Regions from separate parts of the Parazoarcus communis genome, predicted to be linked through region 1. Evidence: riboswitches for the same ligand, from Rfam matches in the RefSeq annotation. Region 1 holds a riboswitch; the other holds the start of a gene.
The links. A riboswitch is a leader RNA that binds a small molecule or an ion and turns the genes downstream of it on or off. The one in region 1 is predicted to bind S-adenosylhomocysteine.
Positions count from the first base shown of each region.

Region 1 (11,785 bases):
TCATCGCTCCCGAACCACACTACTCCCCGGTCATCCGTTTCCGGTGGGGCTACAAGGCCGACATGGAATCGGTCAAGGAATGGGGCGACAAGGTCTGGCTCAACGAGCATGACTACTGGGGCGGCGGGCCGTTTGCCAACGGCTGCACTTCGCTCGCCGACCTGTGGAGCGAGGGGCTGTACGACCGGCTTTTCTTCTGGATCACGGCGCAACACCTCAATCCGGTGCCGGGGCGCGATGCCTATAGCTGTCCGCATCGTGCCTACTACGTGCATGCAGCATTGCGTCTGACCAAGCTCATCGCCTCGATCCGCAGAAAGCAACCGGATTGCCCGGTCACGGTGGTCTGCCACAGCCAGGGCAACATGATCGGCATGGCGGCGGCGTTTCTGGGTGAATCGACGGGGGCGGTGGCTGACACCTACGTGCTGGCCAACCCTCCTTACAGTCTCGAAGCATTCAACGGGCTCGACGACTGGAGTCAGCGCTACACTCGCAACGCCAAGGGGGAGTCCGGACGCCAGACCGGCAACGCACGCGTCCAGACACTCAAGTCCTTCTTCGATATCATCCGCAGCCGTCAGACCTGCAAGCAGTCACCCGAGACCATCGATCGGTCCATGGCCAACGAGACACCTCAGGACGGTAGCGCGGGCTTCACCGCCGAGACGGACCTCGCCTGCTATGGGCTGAACGGCAATACCTACGGTCGGGTTACCCTCTACTGCAACCCCCACGACCAGGTCATCTCGGCGAGTACCGTCAAAGGCATCGGCTGGCTGGGGTTGAGCAGTGAACAGATTGCGCAGACCGGCGGAGCCGGCGTGTTCAGCCAGCGGGTGTTTGCACAGGGTTGGCAGGTGGGTGAGCTGGGCACCTACGACTATTGGGGACATCGAAAGGAGCTCAACGCCGAACGCAACGCGTCCGGTGCCGGGTTCTGGTTTCCCGCCTCCAAGACCGCCCGCTACTCCGTTGAATCCGGGCTTAGATCAAGCCAGAGCGTGGCCGGCAAAGTCGGCACCGTGGCGGGTGCCCCACTGGCATGGCTTGTAACCAGCATGGCAGACGCGCCCATCAATGCCGATCCACCCCGTCCATGGACAATCCCCGTAGAAGCGCCCCCGCTGCCGGAACCATTCATCCCACAATCGCGGCGTTACGGTGAGGACTCGGATGCCTTTGACGAAGAACACGATCCCGAAGCTGCTGCACGCAATTCATCCAAGGCGCCCCTCAGTCCGGACGACCCTTACGATCGCTTCTCTGCGCCTCTCGACGAAAACGGACAGGCGAAGGTAGTGCCCCGTGGGTCCGAGCAGACCGAAGCCGAGTTGCGCTACGCGCACCGTGCCCGACTGCGCATGGACGCCAGGCGAGAGGGCCAGGCTAGATCCGATGGCTACGTGCCCGGTGAGGCCAATCCCGCCGCTGGCCAATCGAATGAGGTGTCAGACGACTATCGCAAGTGGCGCTCCGAAAAGATCAGTCAGTTCCTGACGGAAACAATTGATCAGAACGCCACCGATCACTCCACCACCATGACTCACCCGATGCATGCGGAGAAGGCGCTGGCCTATGACTTGGCGGTGGGGGTGTGTCGGCTGGTCAACAATGACTGGATGGAGCTTCGTATTGAGGCCGACTGGCGCTACGCGTCAACGCTGAAGCGCGGTCATGCGAGTTACGAACTATCTGAGTATTTTCTCGATGGCAGTATGAACGGAGACTCGATTGAGCGATGGGCAGAGCAGGGTGAGGCCCGGAGATCTGAAAAGATTATCGATGAACGTGCTCACTCGAGATATGACCCATTGGAGTCACGCAGATGATGGGCATGAAGCTGGCTCAGCCGATGAAAAGGATCGCGCTGAGTCTTATAGTTTTCATTTCTTGCCTTGTTCTAGTCACTTGGGGCGCGCAACACATTGAGCTCAATTACGGAACGGTTTCTTTCTCTCAATATTCTGCATTGGAGATTCTTGTGCGCCTGCTTACGATTCCTGTACTCGTTGCAACCACGTTCTTTTACCTGGCCGGCTGTTCGACCAATGGGCCGACGGCGCCGGCGGCCATGCATGAGAGCGCTGAAGCGGCAGTGCAACCATTTCGCGCTCAGGTCGTAGGCGTTCAATGGATGAACCCTCTGGTTCGCCGTGACTATCCCACCGAATGGCAGTTGCTCTGGACTTTAAGTTTGGCGTCACCGAACAAGGGTGACTACAAGATCCAAACCAAGCCCCAGAAATTCACCTCTGTTCAACCCGTCGCTTCAATCGTGTCAAACATCTTTAAGGATAAGACTATTGAAGATTTCTTTTTCTCCTATATAGACGGGATCTTTCGCCCGTTCAGAAATCGATATGCGAGTAATCCAAATTACTTTTATACCGTCCAGCCAAAGTCACAGAAGCTGTGGAGAGAGTTGGCGGGCATTCATGTCGAAATTGCCTTGCCAGACCGGCCCGACCTGAACGCTGAGGCAGCAAAGGAGATTGTTCAGAAGGCCATCATTTCCCAGTTCGGAATCGGCGGGCGACCCACGATATCCAGTCGAAGTACGCCTCCCGATGTTCGGATCACGGCAGGAAACGCAAACGCGGGTTTCACGTCCCTCTCTGCTGCGCTCGACTATCTTGAGTCGCATCCGACCGAGTCGGTGTGGGCAATGAACTGGGATGCGCCCGAATTCCCGCTCGACGAGCGCATGAGCGAGAACTTCACGCTACTGATCCTCGCCGGCCCGAACTTCGACACCGAGCGCGAGCCTCTCGCCTGGATCGGCCGCCCCGCAACACGCAACGCGAAGGACTTCGAAGTCCAGTCCGGTCAGCCCCGACTGGTACAGGCGTGGCGGGCAGCAATCGACGAGGCCGCCTACAACGCCGGCCGGCCACTGACCGATGTCGGCTACCTGATCCACGATGCAGGCATGGCGAGCGACGCCGCCGGCAAGCGGCTCGCAACCCTGGGTCAGGCGCTGGGCGAGCCGCTGCCCGAATTCGACATCCTCAAACAAGGCTTCAACAACACTGCGCTGATGGGAAATACCGGTGCCGGCACGGCTCTGACCAATGTCGCGCTGGCCATCGCCTACGCACATCACAAGGGCACGCCGGTGCTGGTGGCCGGCACTGCCGAGCCAGATACGGCTGCGGCTGTCGTTGTAACGCCCCCCGCCCGCGCCCGTGTGTTCGACCCCTCCAAAGACTGGTTCCGTGCGCGGGGTGAGCGCAACGCCTATCTGCCGTGGTGGGGGCTGAGGCGGGATGTGGACTGGTCGCTCTATATGCAGGGGTTTTCGGAATGACTGTGAGAGAGGCCATCCATCAAGCGGCAGGTGAAGTTGTCCGGGGCCGCGACCTGGTGAGGCGATGGGGGCTTTCGTTTGTGTTGACCGGCGTAACGTCTCTGTTAGTCACGGGGTGTTCGTTCGGCGGACCGAAACCGGTTGCCGCGGCGACTGCAGGCTCTTCGGTGCCTGACCACCCCTTTCGTGCCCAGGTTGTGGGCGTTCAGTGGATGAATCCGCTTGTGTGGAACGATTACTCAACACATTGGAACTTGCTTTGGACCTTAGGCTTGGCATCATCAAATATCGGTGACGTTCAAGTGAAAGCAAACCCACAGAAATATCGGACAGTTCAACCTGTCGTTTCGATTGTCTCAAATATTGGTGGCAGGAAGAGCTTCCGCAGTGTCTTTCTGCAATATACCGAGGAGATTGTTCGTCCCTTTCGCAACCGGTACGCCAGTAACGCGACCTATTTCTATACGGTTCAGCCCGAGTCCCCGAAGAAATGGCGGGAGTTGGCGGGCATTCATGTCGAGCTAGGTCTGCCAGACCGTCAAGACCTCAAGCCGAAGGACGCGGAGGGGGTCGTGCGGGACGTCATTATTTCTCTCTTCAGTATTGGTGGCGCGCCGTCCGTTTCCAGTCGCAACACTCCGCCCGAAGTCCGCGTTTCATCAGGCGGGCCTAATGTGGGTTTCACTACGCTTGACGCAGCGCTCACCTACCTTGCGTCTCATCCCAATGAGAGCGTTTGGGCGATGAACTGGGATGTCCCCGAACTCCCGCTCGACGAGCGCATGAGCGAGAACTTCGCACTATTGATCCTCGCCGGCCCGAACTACGACACCGAGCGCGAGCCCCTTGCCTGGATCGGCCGCCCCGCAACACGCAACGCGAAGGACTTCGAAGTCCAGTCCGGTCAGCCCCGACTGGTACAGGCGTGGCGGGCAGCAATCGACGAGGCCGCCAGCAACGCCGGTCGGCCACTCACCGATGTCGGCTACCTGATCCACGATGCAGGCAAGGCGAGCGACGCCGCCGGCAAGCGAATCGCAACCCTGGGTCAGGCGCTGGGCGAACCGTTGCCCGAATTCGACATCCTCAAACAAGGCTTCAACAACACCGCGTTGATGGGAGATACCGGTGCTGGCACCGCACTGACCAATGTCGCGCTGGCCATCGCCTACGCACACCACAAGGGCACGTCGGTGCTGGTGGCCGGGACGGCGGAGGCAGATACCGCTGCGGCTGTTGTCGTCACGCCACCCGCCCGCGCTCGCGTGTTCGACCCCGCCAAAGACTGGTTCCGTGCGCGCGGTGAGCGCAATGCCTATCTGCCGTGGTGGGGGTTGAGGCGGGATGTAGATTGGTCGCGCTACAGGCAGGGGTATTCGGAATGAGTGCCGTCGCCAGAATTCATCGAACGGCGTTCGCACCCTCGGTATTGCGGGGTCGTGTGATACAGCGATTGGGAATGCTTGCGACCATCTGCGTTGCGCTTCTTAGTCTCGCCGCCTGCTCTACGAACGCTACGAAGGCCTCGGGAAGCACTCTTGAAAGTGTTGATGCGGCAACGCAACCATTTCGCGCTCAGGTCGTCGGTGTTCAGTGGATGAATCCGCTGGTGTGGAACGACTACCCAACGCAGTGGAATTTGCTTTGGACCCTAGGCGTGGCGTCATCAAATAAAAATGATGTTCAGGTGAAGGCAAACCCAGAGAAATATCGGACGGTTCAACCCGTCGCTTCAATTGTGTCAAACATCTTTAAGGATAAGACTATTGAAGATTTCTTTTTCTCCTATACAGACGGGATCTTTCGCCCGTTCAGAAATCGATATGCGAGTAATCCAAATTACTTTTACACCGTCCAGCCAAAGTCACAGAAGCAGTGGAGGGAGTTGGCGGGAATTCATGTCGAAATTGCCTTGCCAGACCGGCCCGACCTGAACGCTGAGGCAGCAAAGGAAATTGTTCAGAAGGCCATCATTTCCCAGTTCGGAATCGGCGGGCGACCCTCCATCTCCAGCCGCAGTACTCCGCCCGATGTTCGTGTCTCGGCAGGCAACTCAAACATTGGTTTTACTTCCCTTTCTGCCGCGCTCGACTATCTCCAGTCTCACCCAAGTGAAACCGTCTGGGCTATGACCTGGGATGCGCCAGAGCACCCCCGCGACGAACGCATGAGCGAAAACATTGCGATTTTGATCCTCGCAGGCCAGAACTTCGACACCGAGCGCGAGCCCCTTGCCTGGATCGGCCGCCCCGCAACGCGCAACGCGACGGACTTCGAGGTCCAGTCCGGTCAGCCCCGACTGGTACAGGCGTGGCGGGCAGCAATCGACGAGGCCGCCAGCAACGCCGGTCGGCCACTCACCGATGTCGGCTACCTGATCCACGATGCAGGCAAGGCGAGCGACGCCGCGGGCAAGCGAATCGCAACCCTGGGGCAGGCGCTGGGCGAACCGTTGCCCGAATTCGACATCCTCAAACAAGGCTTCAACAACACCGCGCTGATGGGCGACACGGGTGCCGGCACGGCGCTGACCAATGTCGCACTGGCCATCGCGTACGCACACCACAAGGGCACGCCGGTGCTGGTGGCGGGGACGACGGAGGCAGATACCGCTGCGGCTGTTGTCGTCACGCCACCCGCCCGCGCCCGCGTGTTCGATCCCGCCAAGGACTGGTTCCGCGCGCGGGGTGAGCGCAACGCCTATCTGCCGTGGTGGGGGCTGAGGCGTGATGTGGACTGGTCGCAACTTATGCAGGGGTTTTCGGAATGAGTACTGTCGAGAGGATTCGTCGGACGGTGGTCGCGCCCGCGGTGATGCGGGGGCTGGTGACGCAGCGGATGGGAATGCTTGGGGCGATCTGCGCCGTGTTTCTCGGTCTTGCCGGATGTTCGATGAACGGGCCGAAGCCCTCGGGTCTCGTGCTCGAGCGCGCTGATGCGGCAATCCAGCCCTTTCGCGCACAGGTTGTGGGCGTTCAATGGCTGAACCCACTGGTTCGTCGTGACTACCCCATCGAATGGCAGTTGCTCTGGACCTTGGGTCTGGCTTCACCGAACAAGGATGACGATATGGTGAGGACCGAGCCTGAGTCATTCACGACGGTACAACCCATTTCCTCCATTGTTTCAAATATTGGGGGCAGAAAAAGCTTCGAGCGTGTTTTTCTGCAGTATAGCCAGAGGCTTGTTCGTCCTTTTGGTGAGCGATACGTCTGGAACTCCAAGTATTTCTACACGGTCGAGCCCGAATCCTCACGTAACTGGCGGGAGTTGGCGGGCGTCCATGTTGAACTAGGTGTCCCCGATCGTCCTGACCTAGGGCTGGACGATGCCGCGGGCGTCCTGCGGTATGTGATCACAGCCTTCTTCGAGATTGGCGGATCAGCGTCACGCTCCAGTCGCAGCACCCCGCCCGATGTTCGCGTCTCGGCAGGCCACTCGAACGTAGGCTTCACATCGCTTTCCGCTGCGCTCGACTACCTTGAGTCGCATCCAGGTGAATCCGTCTGGGCAATGAACTGGGATGTGCCTGAGTACCCCGCTGCCGGGAGGATGAGCGAGAACTATGTACTACTGATTCTCGCTGGCCCGAACTTCGACACCGAACGCGAACCCCTGGCCTGGATCGGCCGTCCAGTCACGCGAAACGCGGAAGACTTCGAGATCCAAGCCGGTCAGCCCCGGTTGGTTCAAGCATGGCGGTCCGCGATGAAAGCGGCGGCGAGCAACGCCGGTCGTCCTCTCACCGAGATCGGATACCTCATTCACGATGCAGGCAAGGCGAGCGATGTTGCGGGCAAGCGGCTCGCGGCAGTGGGCCAGGCTCTGGGCGAGCCCTTGCCCGAATTCGACATCCTCAAACAAGGCTTCAACAACACCGCGCTGATGGGTGACACCGGTGCCGGCACGGCGCTAACCAACGTCGCCCTGGCCATTGCCTACGCACATCACAAAGGTACCCCGGTGCTGGTGGCGGGCACGGCGGAGAAGGACACGGCGGCAGCCGTTATCGTGACGCCACCGGCTCGCGCCCGCGCGTTCGACCCCAGCAAAGACTGGTTCCGCGCGCGGGATGAGGTCAACACCGGCCTGCCGTGGTGGGGGATGAGGCGGGATGTGGATTGGTCTCAATATATTCAGGGGTTTTCGGAATGAGTACTGTCGATAGCGTTCGTCGGACGGCGTTTGCACCCTCGGTTGTGCGGGATCTGGTGATAGAGCGGATGGGAATGCTTGCGATGATCTTCGTTGTGCTTCTCCATCTTGCCGGCTGCTCGACGCATGGGCCAAACTCTTTGCGAATGGTGCTTGAAGGTGTTCAAGCTCCTAGTCAGCCCTTCCGCGCTCAGGTTGTAGGTGTTCAATGGCTAAATCCACTGGTTTGGATGGACTACCCAATGCAGTGGAACTTGCTGTGGACGCTAGGGCTGGCGTCATCAAATGAAAATGATCTTGACGCGAAAGAAGAGCCGGAGAGGTATCAAACCGTACAGCCCATTGCGTCCATCTGGGCAGGTACTGGGGGTGAAAAAAACTTCGGGCGTCTCTTTCGGAAGTATAGCGAGAAGCTTGTTTCCACTTTTAGCTATCGGTATCTCACCAATCCCACGTATTTCTACACGATCAAGCCCGAATCCCCGCAGAACTGGCGGGAACTGGCGGGTATCCATGTTGAACTCGGTGTTCCTGATCGCCCAGACTTGGAACCGACTCCTGTCGTGAGCATCCTGCGCGAGGTCATCAAGTTGAACTTCGAGCTCGGCGGGCATTCTTCAATCTCCATGCGTAATAACCCGGCGGATGTTCGAGTTTCAGCAGGCCGCTCGAACGTAGGCTTTACATCGCTTTCCGCTGCGCTGGACTACCTCGAGTCGCATCCAGGTGAATCCGTCTGGGCGATGAACTGGGATGTGCCCGAGTTTCCGCTTGACAAGCAGATGAGCGAGAATTTCGCGCTGCTGATCCTGGCTGGCCCGAACTTCGACACCGAACGCGAGCCCCTTGCCTGGATCGGCCGTCCGGTCACGCGACGCGCGGAAGACTTCGAGATCCAGCCCGGTCAGCCCCGGTTGGTGCAAGCATGGCGGTCTGCGATGGAGGCGGCGGCCAGCAACGCCGGTCGTCCGCTCACCGAGATCGGTTACCTCATTCACGATGCAGGCAAGGCGAGCGATGTTGCGGGCAAGCGGCTCGCAACCCTGGGCCAGGCCCTGGGCGAACCCTTGCCCGAATTCGACATCCTCAAACAGGGCTTCAACAACACCGCGCTGATGGGCGACACCGGTGCCGGCACGGCGCTAACCAACGTCGCCCTGGCCATTGCCTACGCACATCACAAAGGCACGCCGGTGCTGGTGGCAGGCACGGCGGAGAAAGACACGGCGGCGGCCGTCGTCGTGACACCACCCGCCCGCGCCCGTGAGATCGACCCATCCAAAGACTGGTTCCGTGCCCGCGGTGTGGAAAACACCTATCTGCCGTGGTGGGGGCTGCGGCGTGATGTGGACTGGGGGCGATACATGCAGGGGTTCTCTGAATGAGTGGAGGTAGGCGCACATGAGAGGGGTCATCCGTTTGGGAGACCCGACCACTCACGGCGGCCGGGTGGTGAGTACTGGCGCGAGATCGGTGGTCATGGGGCGCACGGTGGCGGTGCTTGGCGACCGCTGTGTGTGTCCGCGCAAGGGGCATGGCAACTGCGTGATTGCCGAGGGAGATCCGGACGTGTTGCTGGACGGAAGGCCGGTGGCTTTTGACGGGCACCGCACAAGTTGCGGTGCGCAGTTGATGTCGACGGTGCCGGTCAGTGGGCGAGGGGACTGATTTGCGGCTCGACAGCAGCGGCAAAATCCCCGTAAAATCCGCGTCTTGCCAAGGAGCGTTGCGACCCGGAATCTAGCCGGGCCAGGCTTGGCAACTGAACAACGGCGCTCGCAAACCAATCAGCCGGGTTTGCCGCGCCGTTTATTTTTGGCCGTGCTACCCGCTGTGCATTAACCGCAGATCGAGGTAGAACCATGCAAGCCGACCGCTCCGACGAAATTCGCCAGCAACTCGCCCAACGCATCCTGATTCTGGATGGCGCCATGGGCACCATGATCCAGCAATACAAGCTGGGCGAGGCGGATTACCGCGGCACGCGCTTCCTCGACCATCCGCGCGACCTCAAGGGCAACAACGACCTGCTGGTGCTCACCCGCCCGGACGTGGTCAGCGAAATCCACCGCGCCTATCTCGATGCCGGCGCCGACATCATCGAGACCTGCTCCTTCAACGCCACCAAGGTGTCGCAGGCGGAATACGGCCTTGCCGACCTGGCCTACGAGATCAACGTCGCCAGCGCCCGCCTGGTGCGCGAACTGTGCGATGAATTTACCGCGAAGAACCCGGCCAAGCCGCGTTACTGTGCCGGCGTGCTGGGGCCGACCTCGCGCACGCTGTCAATCTCGCCCGACGTCAACGACCCCGGCTACCGCAACATCAGCTTCGACGCGCTGGTCGACGACTACTACGACGCGGCCAAAGGGCAGATGGAAGGCGGCGCCGACCTGCTGCTGATCGAGACCATCTTCGACACGCTCAACGCCAAGGCCGCGGTCTTCGCCATCGAAAAACTGTTCGACGACCTCGGCCGCCGTCTGCCGGTGATGATCTCCGGCACCATTACCGACGCCTCCGGCCGCACCCTGTCGGGCCAGACCGCCGAGGCTTTCTGGAACTCGCTCGCCCATGCGCGGCCGATTTCCTTCGGGCTGAACTGTGCGCTCGGCGCCAAGGAGTTGCGCGCCTACGTCGATGAGCTGTCCACGGTGTGCGACACCTTCGTCTCCGCCCACCCCAACGCCGGCCTGCCCAACCCGCTCGCGCCCACCGGTTACGACGAAACCCCCGAGCAGCTCGCCACCGCGGTGGTCGAGTGGGCACAGTCGGGGCTGGTGAACATCCTCGGCGGCTGCTGCGGCACCACGCCTGCGCACATCGCTGCCATTGCGCAGGCCGTGGCCAAGCTGCCGCCGCGCGTCGTGCCCGAAATCGAGAAGAAGATGCGGCTGTCGGGCCTCGAGCCCTTCAACGTCAGCGCCGACAGCCTGTTCGTGAACGTCGGCGAGCGCACCAACGTGACTGGCTCCAAGGCCTTCGCCCGCATGATCCTCGAAGGCCGCTTCGACGACGCGCTCGCGGTTGCACGCCAGCAGGTGGAGAACGGCGCCCAGATCATCGACATCAACATGGACGAAGCCATGCTCGATTCGATGGCCGCCATGGAGCGCTTCCTCAAGCTCATCGCCACCGAGCCGGACATCTCGCGCGTGCCCATCATGCTCGACTCGTCCAAGTGGGACGTGATCGAAGCTGGCCTGAAGTGCATCCAGGGCAAGGGCGTGGTCAACTCCATCTCGATGAAGGAGGGCGAGGAGAGCTTCCTGCGCCAGGCCAAGCTGGCGCGCCGTTACGGCGCCGCCGTGATCGTGATGGCCTTCGACGAGAAGGGCCAGGCCGACACCTACGCGCGCAAGATCGAGATCTGCGAACGCGCCTACAAGCTGCTCACGGGCATCGGCTTCCCGCCGGAAGACATCGTCTTCGACCCCAACATCTTCGCCATCGCCACCGGTATCGAAGAGCACGACAACTACGCGGTCGACTTCATCCAGAGCGTGGCCTGGATCAAGCAGAACCTGCCGCACGCCAAGACCTCGGGCGGCGTCTCCAACGTGTCCTTCTCCTTCCGCGGCAACGACCCGGTGCGGGAGGCCATTCACACTGTCTTCCTTTACCACGCGGTCAAAGCCGGTCTGACGATGGGCATCGTCAATGCCGGCATGCTCGGTGTGTACGACGATCTCGACCCCGCCCTGCGCGAAACGGTCGAGGACGTTGTGCTCAACCGCAAGCCCGGTGCCGGCGAGGCGCTGGTCGAGATCGCGCAGTCGGTCAAAGGTCAGATCAAGGACAAGGGGCCGGATCTCGCCTGGCGCGAGTGGGATGTCGAAAAGCGCCTGTCGCACGCGCTGGTCAAGGGCATCACCGAATTCGTCGTGGCCGACACTGAAGAAGTGCGCGCCAAGCTCGAAGCCGCCGGCAAGCCGCCGCTGGCCGTGATCGAAGGCCCGCTGATGGCCGGCATGGACGTGGTTGGCGACCTCTTCGGCGCGGGCAAGATGTTCCTGCCGCAGGTGGTGAAATCCGCCCGCGTCATGAAGCAGGCCGTCGCCCACCTCATCCCCTACATCGAAGCGGAAAAGCTGCGCACCGGCTCCACAAGCAAGGGCCGTATCGTCATCGCCACGGTGAAGGGCGATGTGCACGACATCGGCAAGAACATCGTCGGCGTGGTGCTCGGCTGCAATGGCTATGAAGTAATCGACCTCGGCGTCATGGTGCCGACCGAGAAGATCCTCAACGCCGCGCGCGAACACGGCGCGCAGGCCATCGGCCTGTCCGGCCTCATCACCCCGTCGCTGGAAGAGATGA
Region 1 is NZ_CP022187.1:3,795,548-3,807,332, forward strand. It holds gene CEW83_RS17300 (hypothetical protein) at 1-1,832, shown strand, start outside; gene CEW83_RS17305 (hypothetical protein) at 1,829-3,310, shown strand; gene CEW83_RS17310 (hypothetical protein) at 4,054-4,695, shown strand; gene CEW83_RS17315 (hypothetical protein) at 4,770-6,080, shown strand; gene CEW83_RS17320 (hypothetical protein) at 6,077-7,465, shown strand; gene CEW83_RS21130 (hypothetical protein) at 7,462-8,850, shown strand; gene CEW83_RS17335 (PAAR domain-containing protein) at 8,867-9,133, shown strand; S-adenosyl-L-homocysteine riboswitch at 9,178-9,250, shown strand; gene metH (methionine synthase) at 9,328-11,785, shown strand, end outside.

Region 2 (18,736 bases), 520 kb from region 1:
CCTGGGTGGTCCGGATGCTGGCGTGGCCGAGCAGTTCCTGAACCGCACGCAGGTCCCCGCTCGACTGCAGTACGTGGCTGGCGAAACTGTGGCGCAGCATGTGCGGATGGACATGCACGCCCAGGCCCACCGTACCGGCTCTCAGGGTGAGCCTGCTGCGAATCGCCCCCGGGCTCATTCGTCCGCCGGTGCGCGTCACGAACAGGGTCGGACTGCCGACCGGCACCTGCCCGCGCACCTCAAGCCACTGCTTCACTGCCTCGACCGCCTGGTTGCCGACAGGCACGCTGCGCGTCTTGCCGCGCTTGCCGCGCACCGTCACCATGCCGCCCTCAAGATCGCTGGCATCATCGAGCCCAAGCCCGGCGAGCTCGGACAGGCGCAACCCTGACGAGTAGAACAGCTCGAACATCGCCAGATCGCGAATCTCGAGCAGGCTGTCGGCCGGAGCGTCGAGCAAGGCCTTTGCCTGATCGGGAGACAGCACGCGCGGCAGGGTCGCCGGGGATTTTGGTGCCCGAATACCGTCCACCGGGTTGTGGTTCAGCCCATGGTGGCGGATCAGCCACCGATACAGGCCGCGCCAGGCCGACAGACAGCGCGCAATCGAGCGCCCGCCCAGGCCTTCTGCATGCATGCGCCCCACGAAGCGGAGGATCTCGGCCGCGCTCAGGGCACCGGGGTCGCGCCCCTGTGCAAGGCGGTGCAAGCGCAGCAGATCCCGACGGTAGTTCTCCAGCGTCAGCGCGGCGGCACGACGCTGGGTCGCAAGCCACCCCAGATAGCCCTCGACCCAGACCGGCGCAAGCGCTGCGGCAAGTGGCTCAGGCATGCGTTCAGCCGATCTCCCCGAGCAGCGCGGCGGCGGCAAGCTCACCAATCCGGCCGAGATACAGGGTGCCCATCTCGGGGTAGAAACGCTCGGGCTCTTCACTGCCCAGGGCCAGAAGACCGACCACCTGAGTCTGCCGACGCAGCGGCATGAGGGCGACAGAACGCACATGCGGAGCCGACTCGCCAAACCAGCTCAGCACTTCGATGTTGCTCGGCGCACCGCAATACGGGTGACGGAGGTCGCCCGCAAACAGGCGCACGCCTTCGCCAACGGGCGCAAAGTCCTCGTCGCTGCGTGCCAGCACGCTGTTCCAGATTCGCAGCGCGACATGAGGAATGGCGAAGTCCTGCTGCATGCTGGAAAAAAGTTCGTGGCGGACGCCTTCGTAGCCGTGCGCCTCGAGCAGCAACAGGGTCAGCCGATGCACTTTTTCGCTGATCTCGTCGTTTTCCTCGCCAAAGCGAATCAGCTCGGCAAGCTTGACCTCCAGCAGGCGGATCTTGTCGCGCAGGGCGTGAAGCTGCCGTTCCGCAAGCGAGATCGCCTGGCCTTCGTGCTGCGGGTGCGGCACGGTCAGTTCGGTGAACAGTTCGCCATGGTCGGACAGAAAATCAGGGTTGTCGCGCAGATAGCGTGCGACTTCATCGGCATTCATCGGCAATAGCTCCTGTCGGGCATCACGCCCTGTTGCATGTCTCCAGACATCAGACGAGATTCATCTCGCCCTCGAAAACCGTTACTGCCGGGCCAGTCATCAGCACCGGCGTGCCCGGACCTGCCCAGGCGATCTCAAGCTCACCACCACGGGTTTCCACCCGTACCGGCGAAACAACCAGTTCGCGCAGTATCGACGCCACCACCGCGGCACATGCCCCGGTGCCACAGGCCAGGGTTTCCCCGGATCCGCGCTCGAACACGCGCAAGCGGATACGGTGCGCGTCGACCACCTGCACGAAGCCTGCATTCACCCGCGCGGGAAAACGCGGGTGGTGCTCGATCAGCGGCCCCTGGGTTTCGACCGGGGCGGCATCGACGTTGGCCACGACCTGAACGGCGTGCGGGTTTCCCATCGATACGGCCGTGATCGCAAGCATGTCGCCGCCCACCTCGAGTGGCTGCACGATCGCGTCGGAGTCGGAGACGAAGGGGACCTCGGCAGCAGAGAGGACGGGCACACCCATATCGACCGTGACCAGCCCATCCTCGCGCAAACGCGGCGAAATGATGCCGGAGCGGGTCTCGACGCTGATGTCGGCCCTGTCGGTCAGCTTCTTGTCGTACACGAAGCGCACGAAGCAGCGTGCGCCATTGCCGCACTGCTCGACTTCGCCGCCGTCAGCATTGAAAATGCGATAGCGGAAATCGACAGCCGGCCGGCTCGGCGGCTCGACCACCAGCAGCTGGTCGCAACCGACGCCGAAATGGCGATCGGCGATCGCCCGGACGCGCTCGGGAGTGAGTTCAACCGGTTCACGGGTTGCGTCGATCACGACAAAGTCGTTGCCGAGGCCATGCATCTTGGTAAAGCGCAGTTTCATGGGAGTTCTGGTCAATGCGGAAAGCGTGCCCGGATTCTCCTCCTGCACCCGGGTATCGTCCAGCACGCGTCATCGTGAGAGAATTCGGGACATGACCAATACGCCAGCGCCGCGCCGCTCAGCCCTCCCGATTTCCGCATGGTTGCTCGGCCTTCCCGGCCTTGCCTGCCTGCTTGCCGGCCTGGTGCTGCTGGCGGGAGACTTCAGCGATGTGCATCCGGTGCTTGCCGAAAGCGGCACCGCAATTGCGCTCATCGTCTCTGCGATTGCCCTGCTCGGCAGCGCCGCCTTTCCCGTGGTCCTGCGCCATCTCGCGGACGCCGACGCGCCCGCAGCAGATCAGTAGAGCTTGGCCTCGCCCACGGGGCGCGTCTTGAAACGCCTGTGCACCCAGTAGTACTGCTCCGGCATCGTGCGCACGACCGACTCGATCCACTCGTTCATGCGCAGCGTGTCGGCCTCGACATCCGCGCTCGGAAAGTCGGACCATGCCTCACCGATCTCGACGACGTAGCCGGCGCCGCCAGGCAACATCTTCGTGACACAGGGCAGCACCGCTGCGCCGGCCACGCGGGCAAGCCGCGGCAGTCCGGTGATGGTAGCCGCCGGCACGCCAAAAAAGGGGACGAAGATCGCATCGCGCCGACCGTAATCCATGTCCGGCAGGTAGTAGAACGGGCGCCCGGCCTTCATCGCCTTCACCGAACTGCGCACGCCGTCCTGCCGCGCGAGCAGCAGCTGATCGCCAAACCGGCTGCGGCCATGATAAAGCCAGCGATCGAGCACCGGATTCTTCTTCTGCCGCGCATAGACACTGACGATATCGAAGTCCATCGTCACCCGCGTCCCGCCCATGTCGAGTCCGACGAAATGGGGGGCAAGCAGGATGACCGGCGTCCCCGCGGCCTGCAGTGCCCGCACACGGTCGCCGCCCTCGATTCTGACGAGGCGCTCGAGACGCTCGCGACTTCCCCACCACAACAGGCCGCGCTCGAGCAGGCTGCGCCCCACAGTACGAAAATGACGACGCGCGAGCTGACGCCGCTGCCGCGCATCGAGTTCGGGAAAGCACAATTTCAGATTGGTATCCACCACATGCCGGCGCGGCAAGGCAAACACATGAAGCAGCAACCCCAGCGCCTCGCCCAGTCGCGCCAGCACCGCAAGCGGCAGCCAGTGCAGCAGCCAGAATACCGCCACGCCGAGACGGCTCATCACGCCTCGGACCCTGCTGCCGCTTCACGCGCTGCACGCGGCTTCTTGTAGCGGTTGTAGCCCCACATGTACTGGCCGGGGCACTTCAGGATGACGCGTTCGATCTCCCGGTTCATGGTTGCCACACGTGCGGGCAGATCCCCTTCGAGTGGCTCGACAGGCGCCGACAGCCTGAACACATAGCCCTCGCCGTGCGGCAAACGCTCGGCCCAGCAATAGATCACATGCACGCCCTTGACCTCTGCCAGGCGCGCCGCCAGCGTCATCGTCCACGCGGGTCGGCCAAAGAAATCCGCCCACGCACCTTCGCCGGCTCCCGGCACCTGGTCTGGCAGCATGCCGATCGCTTCGTGACTGCGCAGGGTTTTCACCAGCCGGCGCACCCCCGACAGATCTGCCGGGGCTGTCTTCATCTGACCGCGTACGCGTCCGGCCTGCATCAGGGGCTCGAGCGCAGCATTGCGCGGCGGGCGGTAAAGCACGGTAATTGGCGTCAGCGAGGCGATGTACTGCGCGGTGACTTCGAAACAGCCCAGATGCGGCGTCATGAACACGATGCCCGCGCCCTCGCGGTGGGCCGCATCAACGAGCTCCCAGCCCTCCACCCGCTTCACCTTGGCCACCACTTCCTCGGCCGGACGCAGCCACAGCCACGGCAGCTCGAACGCCTGCCTGCCCGCCTCGGCGATCGCGGAATGCAGCACCGCAGGATCGACATCACCGACGGCCTGAGCCAGATGGCGTCGCAGGCGGCGGCGATAGGACGGCGACGCGGCGTAGGCAATCCAGCCCGCCCAACCTCCGATGAGGTGCAGCAGGGACAGCGGGAAGCGCGCAAGCACGCGAAAAAGGAGATTGACAATCACGGTAGTTTTCGCGGTTCCGATCCGGTGACAGATTGACCTGAGACAAACACAGTCTATAATTGTGCCTCAGCCGCCGAGTTAACTCGACAACTTGCAGGGCGGCCGTCACCGCAACAATCGCGTGACCCAAAAATTCTGCTAAAGCGTCGGCTGCTCGATGAAATCCCCGGAGCTGGCCGTAACGCCAGGAAACGGGGATTTTTGTTTTTCAGGAGCAGTCATGGCAGCAGAATTCCTCTTCACCTCGGAATCGGTTTCCGAAGGTCATCCCGACAAGGTTGCGGATCAGATCTCGGATGGCGTGCTCGACGCCATCCTCACCGAAGACCCGCACGCCCGCGTTGCCTGCGAGACGCTGGTCTCCACCGGCCTGGTCGTCATTTCGGGCGAAATCACCACCACCGCCCATCCCAATTATCGCGAAATCGCACAGGATGTGGTGCGTCGCATCGGCTACGACAGCTCCGACATCGGTTTCGACTACAAGTCGTGCGCCATCCTCACCGCCATCAACCGCCAGTCCTCCGACATCGCGCAGGGCGTGAATGAAGGCGAAGGAATCGACCTCGACCAGGGCGCGGGCGACCAGGGCCTGATGTTCGGCTATGCGTGCAACGAAACCGCCAGCCTGATGCCGCTGCCGATCTACTACGCGCACCGTATCATGCAGCGTCAGGCCGAAGTGCGTAAGGATGGCCGCCTGCCGTGGCTGCGCCCCGACGCCAAGAGCCAGCTCACGGTCAAGTATGTCGACGGCAAGCCGGTCGGCATCGACACCGTCGTGGTATCGACCCAGCACAGCCCCGAGGTGTCGCACGCTCAGATTTCCGAGGCCATCATCGAGGAAGTCATCAAGCCGGTGCTGCCCAAGGAGTTGCTGCAGGGCGAAGTGCGCTATCTCATCAACCCGACCGGCCGTTTCGTCATCGGCGGCCCGCACGGCGACTGCGGCCTGACCGGTCGCAAGATCATCGTCGACACCTACGGCGGCGCTGCTCACCACGGTGGCGGTGCGTTTTCGGGCAAGGACCCGTCCAAGGTCGACCGCTCGGCCGCCTATGCAGGTCGTTACGTGGCCAAGAACGTCGTCGCTGCCGGCCTCGCCGACAAGTGCGAAGTTCAGGTCGCCTACGCCATCGGCGTCGCCAAGCCGGTTTCGCTCATGGTCAACACCTTCGGCACCGGCAAGATCAGCGATGCAAAGATCGTTGAACTGATCCGTGCTCACTTCGACCTGCGTCCGAAGGCCATCATCCAGACTCTCGACCTGCTGCGTCCGATCTACGCCAAGACAGCGGCTTACGGTCACTTTGGCCGCGACGAACCCGAGTTCACCTGGGAGCAGACCGACAAGGCCGCCGCGCTGCGCGCCGACGCCGGCCTCTGATGTACCACGGCGCCGGTCACAGGCTGGCGCCAGCGATGCGTTCGGCACGGGTTCCGCACGATGCGGGAACCGTGCCGAACGGATGCACTCTGAAACAGTTCAACATTCATCAAGCCCTCAATGCTCGAGCAAGCCCTGCTGTTCCTCCTTGGTCTGATCACCCTCGTCATCGGTGCCGAACTCCTTGTGCGCGGAGCGTCGCGACTGGCGGTTTCCTTTGGCATCTCGCCGCTCGTCGTCGGCCTGACCGTTGTCGCCTTCGGCACCAGCGCGCCGGAGATGGCGGTTTCGGTCGGCTCGGCGCTCAACGGCAACCCTGACATTGCCATCGGCAACGTGGTGGGCAGCAACATTGCGAACGTCCTGCTGATCCTCGGCATCGCCGCGGTCATCGCGCCACTGCTGGTGGCTGAGCAGATCATCCGGCAGGAGATTCCGATCATGATCGGCGCCTCGGTGCTTCTGCTGGTCATGGCGCTCGACGGCTCCATCAACCGCATCGAAGCGGCGACGCTGTTCGGTCTGGTGATCGCCTACACGGTGTTTCTGGTGCGGCAGTCGCGCAAGGGGTCGGCCGCGATGAGCGAGGATTTCGCCGACGACATTCCGACCTCGCAATGGGACAGCCACTGGACTGTGCAGACTGCGCTGGTGGTCGCCGGCCTTGTCATGCTGGTGCTCGGCGCCGGCTGGCTGGTCGACTCAGCGGTCGTCTTTGCACGCGCCTTCGGTGTCAGCGATCTGGTGATCGGCCTCACCGTGGTTGCCGTCGGCACCTCGATGCCCGAGATCGCCACTTCCATCGTCGCTGCACTGCGCGGCCAGCGTGACATTGCGGTCGGCAACGTGGTGGGCAGCAACGTTTTCAACATCTGTGCCGTGCTGGGCGTCACCGGACTCGTGGCACCCGCAGGGCTTCCCGTTTCCGAGGCTGCCCGTCATTTCGATCTTTGGGTCATGCTCGCCGTAGCCTTTGCGTGCCTGCCGATCCTGATCACCGGGCGGGAGATTGCGCGCTGGGAAGGCATCCTGTTTCTCGGCTATTACGCGGCCTATACCGCGTGGCTGATCCTCGCCGCACAGCATCACGCCGGATTGCAGGCCTTTTCCGGCGTCATGCTTGGCTATGTGATGCCGCTGACGGTGATCACACTGGTCGTCAGCATCGTCCGTCACAACGGGAAAGCTGCATCAGATCGGTAGCAGGCATTCCGCAAACTGTGCGGGATCGCTATAATTCGAAGAATTCCGAGGAGCGCTGCAAGGCACTGTCCGCATTCATTGCGACAGCCCCAGGCTCGGAACCCGCCCTCCCCGGGCGGGCGTGTGAAACGGCGCTCACCCTGGTCTTTTCTCTCAAACCCTGCCGGGTTCGGGATGATGGGTGAGCTAAACGCCGTCCTCTTTCCCTCCCGGCCATAGCATGGAGCTTCACATGAACGCTGTGGCTGAATTCAACGATTACGTTATTGCCGACCTGACGCTGGCCGACTGGGGCCGCAAGGAAATCCGTATCGCCGAGACCGAAATGCCCGGTCTGATGGCGATCCGCGACGAATACGCTGCCGCCCAGCCCCTGAAGGGCGCACGCATCACCGGTTCGCTGCACATGACCATCCAGACCGCGGTGCTGATCGAGACCCTGACCGCGCTCGGCGCCGAAGTGCGCTGGGCCTCGTGCAACATCTTCTCGACCCAGGACCACGCCGCTGCAGCCATCGCCGCACAGAACATTCCGGTGTTCGCGGTCAAGGGCGAGTCGCTGAGCGATTACTGGGATTACACCCACCGCATCTTCGAATGGGCCGACGGCGGCTACTCGAACATGATCCTAGACGATGGCGGCGATGCCACCCTGCTGCTGCATCTGGGCGCACGTGCCGAGAAGGACATTTCGGTCATCGCCAAGCCGACGTCGGAAGAGGAAACCATCCTCTTCGCTTCGATCAAGGCCAAGCTCGCCACCGATCCGACGTGGTACTCCACCCGTCTTGCACAGATCAAGGGCGTCACCGAAGAAACCACCACCGGCGTTCATCGCCTGTATCAGATGCATCAGCGCGGCGAACTCAAGTTCCCGGCGATCAACGTCAATGACTCGGTCACCAAGTCCAAGTTCGACAACCTTTACGGCTGCCGCGAGTCGCTGGTGGATGGCATCAAGCGTGCGACCGACGTGATGATTGCGGGCAAGGTTGCCCTGGTGGCCGGCTACGGTGATGTGGGCAAGGGCTCGGCACAGGCGCTGCGCGCACTGTCGGCTCAGGTGTGGATCACCGAAATCGACCCGATCTGCGCCCTGCAGGCTGCGATGGAAGGCTACCGCGTCGTCACCATGGAGTACGCTGCGGACAAGGCAGACATCTTCGTGACGACCACGGGCAACTTCAACGTCATCACCCATGAACACATGGCTGCGATGAGGGACCAGGCCATTGTGTGCAACATCGGACACTTCGACAACGAAATCGATGTTGCCTCGCTCGAGCAGTACGAATGGGAAGAGATCAAGCCCCAGGTCGATCACGTGATCTTCCCCGACGGCAAGCGCATCATCCTGCTCGCCAAGGGTCGCCTGGTTAACCTCGGCTGCGGCACGGGCCACCCGAGCTATGTGATGTCGTCCAGCTTCGCCAACCAGACCATCGCCCAGATCGAACTTTATACTCGTACGGGTGACTACCCTGTCGGCGTGTACACTCTGCCCAAGCATCTGGACGAAAAGGTCGCACGCCTGCAACTGAAGAAACTCAATGCACAGCTCAGCGTGCTGCGCCCCGACCAGGCCGCCTACATTGGCGTACCGGTTGAAGGCCCGTACAAGGCTGATCATTACCGCTACTGATCGGCCCGGCTGCGGACGGGCCACCGCCTCCTCCAGGGCGCGGTGGCCCTTACGAACAATAGGAATTGGAGACACCGAATGAACTCTGTCAGCGTGCGTCAGACTCGCCCGGAAGACATTCCCGCACTGATCGCCCTTCAATCCGAGGTCTATCCGGACATCCCTGCATGGAGCAAGCGCAAGCTCGCCGAGCAGCTCGACGTTTTTCCACAGGGACAGATCGTGGCCGAGACCGAAGATGGCCTGGTCGGATGTGCGAGCTCACTCATCGTGCTGTGGGACGATTGGGCGGAGTCGCACAGCTGGAAGGAGATCACCGGGGCCGGCACGTTCGACAATCACAATCCGGACGGCAAGACGCTTTATGGCGCAGAGGTCTTTGTCGACCCGAGGCTGCAGGGCAAAGGGGTGGGACACCTGCTATACGAAGGCCGTCGATCGCTGTGCCGGGCCATGAACCTGAAGCGCATCATTGCCTGCGGACGCCTGCCGGGTTACGACCGCTACGCTGACGAAATGAGCGCAGAGTTCTATGCGCAAAAGGTGGTCTGGGGCGATCTGATCGACCCCGTACTGAGCTTCCAGATCAAGGAAGGCTTCAGCTATTGCGGCGTCATCGAGAACTACATCCCCGAGGATACCGAATCGCGCGGCTATGCCTCGCTGATCGTATGGCTCAGCCCGGATTACGATCCGTCAAAACCCACCACCATCCCTGAGGACATCGCACTATGATCGTTCGAATTGCTGCCGTGCAGTACCTGCTGCGCCCGATCCACGACTGGTCGGGTTTCGAGAATCAGGTGCGTTTCATCATGAAGGCCGCCGGGGACTACAAACCCCAGTTCGTGCTGCTGCCCGAGATCTTCACCACACAACTGCTGTCCTTCATGGACACCAGCGACGTGCGCGCTGCCGTGCGCAACATGAACGACTACACCAAGCGCTACAAGGACCTGATGCAGGAGCTTGCAGCGCAATGGGACGTGCACCTCATCGGCGGCACCACCCCACAGGTCACCGAAGAAGGGCGCTTGCTCAACACCGCCTACTATTTCACCCCGAGCGGTGAAATCCACGAGCAGGACAAGATCCACCGCACGCGCTGGGAGCGCGAAAAATGGAACACCGACGCCGGTGACCAGCTGCGCCTGTTCGAGACCCCCTTCGGCAAGATCGCGATCCTGATCTGCTACGACATCGAGTTCCCGGAACTCGCACGCATGGTGTGCGAAGCCGGCGCCGACATTCTTTTCGTGCCCTCGTGTACCGATGACCGCCAGGGCTTCCTGCGCGTGCGCTATTGCTGCCACGCCCGGGCCATCGAAAACCAGGTGTTTGTCGCCATGACCAGCACCGTGGGCAACCTGCCGGTCGAGGGCCTGGGTCTGCACTATGGTCAGGCCAGCATCATCACGCCGTCGGACTTCGCTTTCGCACGCGACGGCATTGCCGCCGAAGGCACACCGAACATCGAACAGATCGTCGTGGCCGACGTGGACCTCAAGGACCTCGAAAGCGGCCGCACACACGGCACCACCATTCCCCTCTACGACAAGCGTAAGGATGTGTACGAGCACCCGGTCGAAGTGGTGAAGGTTTCCTGAGCGTTCGGGATTGCTCGCTTGAAATCATTTCATCGGCGCACGGCGCGCCCGGCAACCGCGCCTGCCACGCCCCATGTGCAGGCACCCGCCGAGCGTGGCGGCCTGATGCGTGCTGACAGTCTGCTGGTGGCTCAAGGGCTCGCGCCCTCCCGAACTTCGGCGCAGGTGCTGATCGAGGCCGGCCGGGTCAGCTGGGAAGGTGGTCCGGTGACGAAATCGGCCCAGACGCTGTCGGGCGAGGTTGTACTGGAAGTCCGGCAGGACGAGAACGACCGCTTCGTCTCGCGCGGCGGGCTCAAGCTTGCAGGCGCGCTGGCAGCCAGCAAGCTGTCCGTCACCGGCCTGACTTGCCTCGACGTGGGGCAATCGACCGGCGGCTTTACCGACTGCCTGCTGCAGGCGGGCGCGAAGCAGGTTGTCGGCGTCGAGGTCGGACACGGCCAGATCCACACGAAACTGGCGGCGGACGCGCGCTGCGTCACCCTGGAGGGTATCAATGCGCGTCACCTGCTCGCTGCGGATCTGGGTCCCCACTTCCCTCCGGACGGCTTCGGGCTGATCGTCTGCGATGCAAGCTTCATTTCGCTGACACTGCTGATGCCGCAGTGGCCTGCGCTGCTGGCAACCGGGGGCAGCATCCTGGCGCTGGTCAAGCCACAGTTCGAGGTCGGCCCCAAGGGCTTGTCCAAAGGCGGCATTGTCCGCGATACCAACTTGTATGCCGACGTCGAATCACGACTTCGGGATAGTGCACGCAGTTGCGGTCTGAGCGTAAAGGGCTGGTACGACTCCCCCATTACCGGCACCGACGGCAACCGCGAATTCTTCATCTGGATGCAACATGAACGACACTGAACTTTCGATCGAATTCTTTCCGCCCCAAACCGAAGAGGGTGCGGAAAAGCTGCGTGCCGTGCGCGCCCGACTGGCCGAGCTCCGGCCCAGCTTCTTCTCGGTGACCTATGGCGCAGGCGGCTCCACCCGCGAGCGCACTTTCGCCACGGTCAAGGAGATTGCAGCGAGCGGCTCCGAAGCAGCCCCCCACCTGTCGTGCATCGGCTCGACCCGCGACAGCATCCGCGCCATCCTGGCGGAGTACGCCGAAGCCGGCATCAAGCGTATCGTCGCCCTGCGTGGCGACCTGCCCTCCGGCGTTGGCGATGCAGGCGAATTTCGCTATGCCAACGAGCTGGTGGCGTTCATTCGCGCCGAAACGGGGCAGCGTTTCCGCATCGAGATTGCGGCCTACCCTGAATGGCATCCGCAAGCCCGCAGCCCAAAGGACGACCTGCTCGCCTTCAAGCGCAAGGCCGAAGCCGGCGCCGACTCCGCGATCACGCAGTACTTCTACAACATCGACGCGTATCTGCATTTCGTCGATGCGGTACGTGGCATGGGCGTCGACATCCCGATCATCCCCGGCATCATGCCCATCGCCAGCTTCTCCAAGCTGGCCCGTTTCTCGGACGCGTGCGGCACCGAGATCCCGCGCTGGATGCGCAAGAAGTTCGAAGCCTTCGGCGACGATTCGGAATCGATTCGTGCCTTCGGCCTCGATGTCGTCACCGCGATGTGCGAAAAACTGATCGCCAGCGGCGCGCCTGGCCTGCATTTCTACAGCATGAACCAGTCAGCCCTCACCACCGAGATCTGCCAGCGCCTCAAGCTCGCCTGAACGCGCCGACCGCCCGAAACGGCTTGCAGTACGCCGTTTCGGGTTCAGCGTCTGGACTGGACCGACGAATCCGAGATTGCCTGCAGCTCGGAAAGCACGCGGACGCTGGCCTGCTCCATGTCCTGAATGCCCGAGAGCGCATCGTCAAGACGCCCGGCACCGCACGATTCGAGCGCCCGCTTGCCGGCGGCGTGCACCAGCGCATGTGGCGCATCAAGATTGCGATAGGCGGGCAGATTGGCGAAACGCTTTCCATCGCCCTCGAAATACCATTTCCCGAGCCGGCACTCGTGGTGACTTGAGAAGTCGGCGGCTGTGCGCCCGGAGTGCCCCGAAACCGCCTGATACACGTCGAGCTTGAAGATCAGATGATCGAGCTTCGCCAGTTCGGCAAAACTGCGCACTGACGCGTCCTGCATGGTGCCCGCGAGCTGGCGGGCGATATCGCTCAATTCGTCCATGCTGCCCTGCGCCCGACGTCCATCCTCGGCCGCACTGGTCGCCTTGTCCGACAGAGAGCCGATCACGCCCCGCACCTGCCCCGTCTCGCCCTGGATGGCGGTCACCAGCCCGGAGATTTCATTCGTTGCCCCGGCCGTACGTTCAGCCAGCTTGCGCACCTCGTCAGCCACGACCGCGAAACCACGCCCCTGTTCGCCCGCACGCGCCGCTTCGATCGCCGCGTTCAGTGCGAGCAGATTGGTCTGGTCGGCAATCTCCCGAATCAGTCGGACAATGCCGCCGATCTGGGCTGCACGCTCGGCCAGTTGTGCGACCGAGCCAGCGGTCTCGCCGGTATCGGTCGCAAGTTGCGCCAGGCTTCCCGACACACTGCCGATGGCTGCGACACTTTCGTCTGCCGCAACGGTCGAGCGTGTCGCGGCCCTTTCCTGTGCGCCAAGGCGTTGGGCAAGGTCTCCAAAAGTGCCCTGTACCGAAACCAGGGTCTGACCGTAGTTGCGCAACTGGCCGAACAGCGCATCGAACAGCGCCTCCCGGCGTTTGGCTTCGGCACACGCCAGCTCCTGCTCGGCGATCCTGGCCTCAAGCGTGGCAGACCGCTCGCGCTCGAACTCGAGTGCACTTCGTGCGACATCGAGTTCAACCCGCAAGGCTGCAAGCTCGGCACTCTTTCCCAGCCACCCCATGCTGCTCTCCCTTCGTTCGATCATGTGCAAGTCCGACGGACTGTATATCACGTCATATCGACCGCTCGCACCGATTCTTGAGCGATTCAGCGCTTCGGGGCGCGCGCCATCGTCACCACGCCTGCTATCACCATCGTCATGCCCGCCATCTGCGCCAGCCCGATGCGCTCGCCAAGCAGCAGCCATCCGAAGAACAGGGTAACCACCGGACCAAGGGTGCCGGTCAGCGATACCGGCCCGGCGCCAAGCCGGCGAATCGCCTCGGACACGAGCCAGACCGGCCCGACCGTGCTGAATGCGGCCATCGCCAGCGACAGCCCATAGACCTCCCACGGCTGCGCCAAGGCCTCGATCGGACGCATCAGACCGAACTGCGCCAGACTGAACACACAGGCAAAGGACGAGGCGTAGGCTGTCACCCGCGCCGAGCCCAGACGCCCGACCACGTGCCCGTTCCCCATGAGGTAGAGCGCATAGCTGACCGCACTGCCAAACACCAGTACGCAGCCCAGCACCACGTCGCCAGCCTCGCCGGCGAGCGTGAGGTCGTGCCCGACCGCCAGCCCGATCCCGAGATAGCACAATGCGAGCGCGCCAGCCATGCGCCGGGTGATGGGCTTGCCCAGAAACAGGGCGGAGACCACGAGCACGATGGTGGGATACAGAAACAGGATCAGGCGTTCGAGTGCCGCCGTGATGTAGGCGAGCCCGAGGAAATCCAGGTAGCTTGCGAGGTAATAGCCGAAAACGCCCAGGCCGGCCATCCACACCCAGTCGGCGCGCGACAGCGGCGACGCGGCTCTGCGACTGCCCAGCACCCCAAGCAGGAGGAAGAAAGGCAGCGAAAAGGCCATGCGCAAGGCGAGCAGGGTTTCAGCATCGACCCCGTATCGATAGGCCAGCTTCACCAGGATCGCCTTGAACGAGAAACCGACCGCTCCTGCAACCGCAAACAACAATCCGACGCCGGTCGACGTCTGCCCCATGTCCCGCACTCCCGTTTGGCGAGTCGGGATTAAGCCACCTCAAACACGATCGCACAATGCCGATGCACTGACGCCGGAACGGCGGCGACCGTCCCGCGCACCGGCCGCCGGCCTTTCAGCGCAGGTTCAGCGTTTGCTGCCGAGCAAGGAACCCAGCAGACCGCGCACGATCTGGCGTCCGATGCTGCTGCCGATGGTGCGGGTCACGGTCTTGGCGGCGATCTGCAGCAGCCCGTCGCGCTGACCTCCGCGTGGCCCGGTGGAGCCGAAAAGCATGTCGTTGAGCCCGCCACCCGATCCGCCAGTGCTTGCCTTGGCGGGGGCTTCCGCCTCGCGGGCCGCGGCCTGCGAACGCAGCATTTCGTACGCGGACTGTCGATCCACGGCCTTCTCGTAGTGACCGTAGATGACCGAGCCGGTGATCGCCGCCTTGCGCTCGGCATCGACCATCGGCCCAAGGCGCGAGTCAGGGGCAATGACGAACGCACGCTCGACGATGGTCGGCCGTCCCTTCTCGTCGAGGAAGGAGATCAGCGCCTCGCCAACCCCGAGCTCGGTGATCGCGTCAGCCGCGTTGAACGCCGGGTTCGGACGCATGGTGTCGGCTGCGGTCTTGACCGCCTTCTGGTCGCGCGGGGTGAAGGCACGCAAGGCATGCTGAACCCGGTTGCCGAGCTGCCCGAGCACCGTCTCGGGGACATCGAGCGGGTTCTGGGTCACGAAATACACGCCAACGCCCTTGGAGCGGATCAGGCGCACGACCTGCTCGATCTTCTCGATCAATGCCTTGGGCGCATCGTTGAACAGCAGGTGAGCCTCATCGAAGAAGAACACCATCTTGGGCTTTTCGGGGTCACCGACTTCGGGCAGCTGCTCGAACAGCTCCGACAGCATCCACAGCAGGAAGGTGGAGTACAGCTTGGGCGAGTTGTACAGCCGGTCGGCCGCCAGCACGTTGATCACGCCACGGCCCTCGCCATCGGTCTGCATCAGGTCGTTGATGTCCAGCATCGGCTCGCCGAAGAAGATGTCGCCGCCCTGCTCTTCCAGCCCCAGCAGATTGCGCTGGATCGCACCGATCGACGCCGTGGAGATGTTTCCGTATTCGGTGGTGAAGGTCTTCGCGTTCTCCCCCACGTACTGCACCATCGCGCGCAGATCCTTGAGATCGAGCAAGAGCATGCCGTTGTCGTCGGCGAGCTTGAACACGAGCTGCAGCACCCCCGACTGAGTATCGTTGAGGTTGAGCAGGCGCGACAGCAGCAGCGGCCCCATGTCGGAGATCGTGGCCCGCACCGGATGGCCCTGTTCACCGAACACATCCCAGAACACGGTGGTGTTGGCACGCGGGTTGAACTCGGTAATGCCGAGCGCCGCCAGGCGCTGCATGAGCTTGTCGGAGGCGGTGCCGGCAGCGCCGATGCCGGACAGATCCCCTTTGACGTCGGCCATGAACACCGGTACGCCGACGCTGGAGAATGCCTCGGCCATTTTCTGCAGGGTGACCGTCTTGCCCGTCCCGGTCGCGCCGGTAATCAGCCCATGGCGATTGGCCAGGCGCGGCAGCAGGACGATGTCCTTGTCTTTTGTTCTGGCAATCAGTAGCGGCTCGACCATGTGCCCCTCCGGCAAGTTAGTTCTGAACGGCGAATACGCTCAATCTTAACCCGAGCATCCCGCCCGGGCACCAGCCTGCGGCCGGGGATCTGTATAATGCAGCGACTTTTCAACCGCACACGCTGCTCCAGAGGTTCGTATGGCTGGTCACTCAAAATGGGCCAATATTCAGCACCGCAAGGGTCGTCAGGACGCCAAGCGGGGCAAGGTCTTCTCCAAGCTGATCAAGGAAATCACCGTCGCTGCCCGCATGGGCGGGGGCGATATCGGCTCAAACCCGCGTCTTCGCCTCGCCATCGACAAGGCGAAGGGCGAATCGATGCCCAAGGACAACATCGACAACGCGATCAAGCGCGGCACCGGCCAGCTTGAAGGCGTGACCTACGAGGAAGCGCGCTACGAAGGCTACGGCATCGGCGGCGCAGCGGTCATCGTCGACTGCCTCACCGACAACAAGGTCCGTACCGTTGCCGACGTCCGCCACGCCTTCTCCAAGTACGGTGGCAACATGGGCACCGACGGCTGTGTCGCGTTCCAGTTCACCCATTGTGGGCAGCTGATGTTTGCCCCCGGCACCGACGAGGACGCGCTGATGGAAGCCGCCCTCGAAGCCGGCGCGGAAGACGTGGTCGCCAACGACGATGGCTCCCTCGAAGTGATCACCGGACCGTGGGAATTCACCTCGGTGAAGGAAGCGCTCGAAGCCGCCGGCTTTACCGCCGAATTCGGCGAAGTCACGATGAAGCCGCAGAACGAAACCGAGCTTTCGGGTGACGATGCGGTGCGCATGCAGAAGCTGCTGGATGCGCTCGACGCACTCGACGACGTGCAGGACGTTTACACTTCGGCAGCACTCGACGAGTAAGCCCGGCTACTCGACGACGTGCAGGACGTTTACACTTCGGCAGCACTCGACGAGTAAGCCCGGCTACTCGCGGCACTCATGAGGCGGCGCGATGCGTCGCCTTTTTTATTCTGCAGACTCGGCCCCGATCATGACCACGCCCACCCTTGCACAACGCGTGATGCCGCTGCTCTTCGTGCTGCTCTGGAGCACTGGCTTCGTTGGCGCCAAGTTCGGTCTGCCCTATGCGGGGCCGCTCACCTTCCTGTCCACGCGCTACGTGCTCGTCATCGTGCTGATGGTCGTGCTGGCGCTGGCGATGCGTGCCCCATGGCCGAAGTCGCCACGCGAAGCCATGCATATCGGCATCACCGGCGTTCTGGTTCAGGCCCTCTACCTGGGTGGCGTATTCGTTGCCATCGATCGCGGACTGCCGGCTGGCGTCACCGCGCTGGTCGTTGGCATGCAGCCCTTGCTCACCGCACTCGGCGCCGGCTTCCTGCTCGGCGAACGCGTCAGCATCCGCCAGTGGGGCGGGCTCGCGCTCGGTTTCTTCGGCGTATCACTGGTCGTCAGCAACAAGATCGCGGTCGACGGCATGGCGCCGGACGAACTCGGCACGATGCTCGCCCCGGCGCTGCTCGCGCTGATCGGCATCACCGTAGGGACCCTGTACCAGAAACGCTTCTGCCCGCGCTTCGACCTGCGCACCGGCTCCATCGTGCAGTTCGTCCCCACGCTGATCCTCACCGCACTGATTGCCAACCAGACCGAGAGCATGGAGATCACCTGGAGCGGCGAGTTCGTGTTTGCGCTGCTGTGGCTGGTCGTGGTGCTGTCGCTGGGCGCCATCAGCCTGCTCAACTTGCTCATCCGCAGCGGCAGCGCCGTCAACGTTGCCAGCCTGTTCTACCTGACGCCCCCCACCACCGCGCTGATTGCGTGGGCGATGTTCGGCGAAACCCTCAGCGGACTTGCGCTTGCCGGCATGATCGTGGCCGTCGCCGGAGTATGGCTCGCCCGCAAGGCCTGATAGCATTCGGCGGGAATGCATCCACGGAGACCGGCCATGCAACTGTCAACCACCCCCACCCTCGAAGGCCACACCATCCAGCGCTATCTCGGCGTGGTCGCGGGCGAAGCCATCATCGGCGCCAACATCTTCAAGGACTTGTTCGCCTCCATCCGCAACATCGTCGGCGGCCGCGCGGGCGCGTACGAGCGTTCACTGGCCGATGCGCGTGAAATGGCGATGGAAGAAATGGCAGAACAGGCTGCCAAGCTCGGCGCCAACGCCGTCGTCGGCATCGACATCGACTACGAAGTGCTCGGCCAGGACAACGGCATGCTGATGGTGTGCGTCAGCGGCACTGCGGTGGTGGTTTGAGCCAGCTCAGCCCGGGCGGCACGGCATCACGCACGGTTGCCACCCGAATCCTCGGCCTCGACCCCGGGCTGCGCATCACCGGCTTCGGCGTCATCGACGTCCTCGGCAGCCAGTTGCGCTATGTCGCCAGCGGCTGCATCAAGACCCGTGACGGCGAACTGCCGGGGCGCCTCAAGACGCTGCTCGACGGTGTGCGCGAAGTCATCGCCACCTATGAGCCGGACATGGTCGCGGTGGAAAAGGTGTTCGTGAACGTCAATCCGCAGTCCACCCTGCTTCTCGGGCAGGCCCGCGGTGCGGTGATCTGCGGCGCGGTGTCATGCGATCTGCCGGTGGCGGAATACACCGCACTCCAGGTCAAGCAATCAGTCGTGGGCCACGGCAAGGCCGCGAAGGAGCAGGTTCAGCACATGGTCCAGCGTCTGCTCGCCCTGGACGCATCGCCGAGCCCCGACGCCGCCGACGCCCTCGCCTGCGCCATCTGTCATGCCCACGGCAGCCAGGGCATGGGTGCCATCGCCGGTATCGGCACACGTCGCCGCGGCGGCCGCATACAGGCATCCTGAGCAATTTTTTCGCCGAAAAGCTTGCATATGCAAAGGCTATTGGCTATTATGCGCGCCTCTCGACGGAACAACATCCGGCGACGCCAGTAAAAACGGCAATGGGGGTATAGCTCAGTTGGTAGAGCAGCTGACTCTTAATCAGTAGGTCCTAGGTTCGAATCCTAGTGCCCCCACCAAGGAATTCAAGCACTTAGGCCAATCCACAAGGATTGGCCTTTTT
Region 2 is NZ_CP022187.1:4,311,450-4,330,185, reverse strand. It holds gene CEW83_RS19780 (tyrosine recombinase XerC) at 1-832, opposite strand, end outside; gene CEW83_RS19775 (DUF484 family protein) at 837-1,490, opposite strand; gene dapF (diaminopimelate epimerase) at 1,540-2,373, opposite strand; gene CEW83_RS19765 (hypothetical protein) at 2,465-2,719, shown strand; gene CEW83_RS19760 (lysophospholipid acyltransferase family protein) at 2,713-3,588, opposite strand; gene CEW83_RS19755 (lysophospholipid acyltransferase family protein) at 3,588-4,454, opposite strand; gene metK (methionine adenosyltransferase) at 4,675-5,841, shown strand; gene CEW83_RS19745 (calcium/sodium antiporter) at 5,962-7,044, shown strand; S-adenosyl-L-homocysteine riboswitch at 7,086-7,188, shown strand; gene ahcY (adenosylhomocysteinase) at 7,277-8,686, shown strand; gene CEW83_RS19735 (GNAT family N-acetyltransferase) at 8,765-9,421, shown strand; gene CEW83_RS19730 (carbon-nitrogen hydrolase family protein) at 9,418-10,293, shown strand; gene CEW83_RS19725 (TlyA family RNA methyltransferase) at 10,312-11,148, shown strand; gene metF (methylenetetrahydrofolate reductase [NAD(P)H]) at 11,135-11,968, shown strand; gene CEW83_RS21800 (CZB domain-containing protein) at 12,013-12,387, opposite strand; partial or broken gene CEW83_RS21795 (methyl-accepting chemotaxis protein) at 12,427-12,705, opposite strand; gene CEW83_RS19710 (DMT family transporter) at 13,203-14,102, opposite strand; gene CEW83_RS19705 (helicase HerA-like C-terminal domain-containing protein) at 14,229-15,719, opposite strand; gene CEW83_RS19700 (YebC/PmpR family DNA-binding transcriptional regulator) at 15,859-16,584, shown strand; gene CEW83_RS19695 (DMT family transporter) at 16,715-17,596, shown strand; gene CEW83_RS19690 (heavy metal-binding domain-containing protein) at 17,633-17,950, shown strand; gene ruvC (crossover junction endodeoxyribonuclease RuvC) at 17,947-18,516, shown strand; tRNA gene CEW83_RS19680 (tRNA-Lys) at 18,617-18,692, shown strand.
Region 2: it holds a riboswitch for S-adenosylhomocysteine, as region 1 does, so the genes downstream of both, ahcY (adenosylhomocysteinase) here and metH (methionine synthase) in region 1, are expected to answer to the same signal.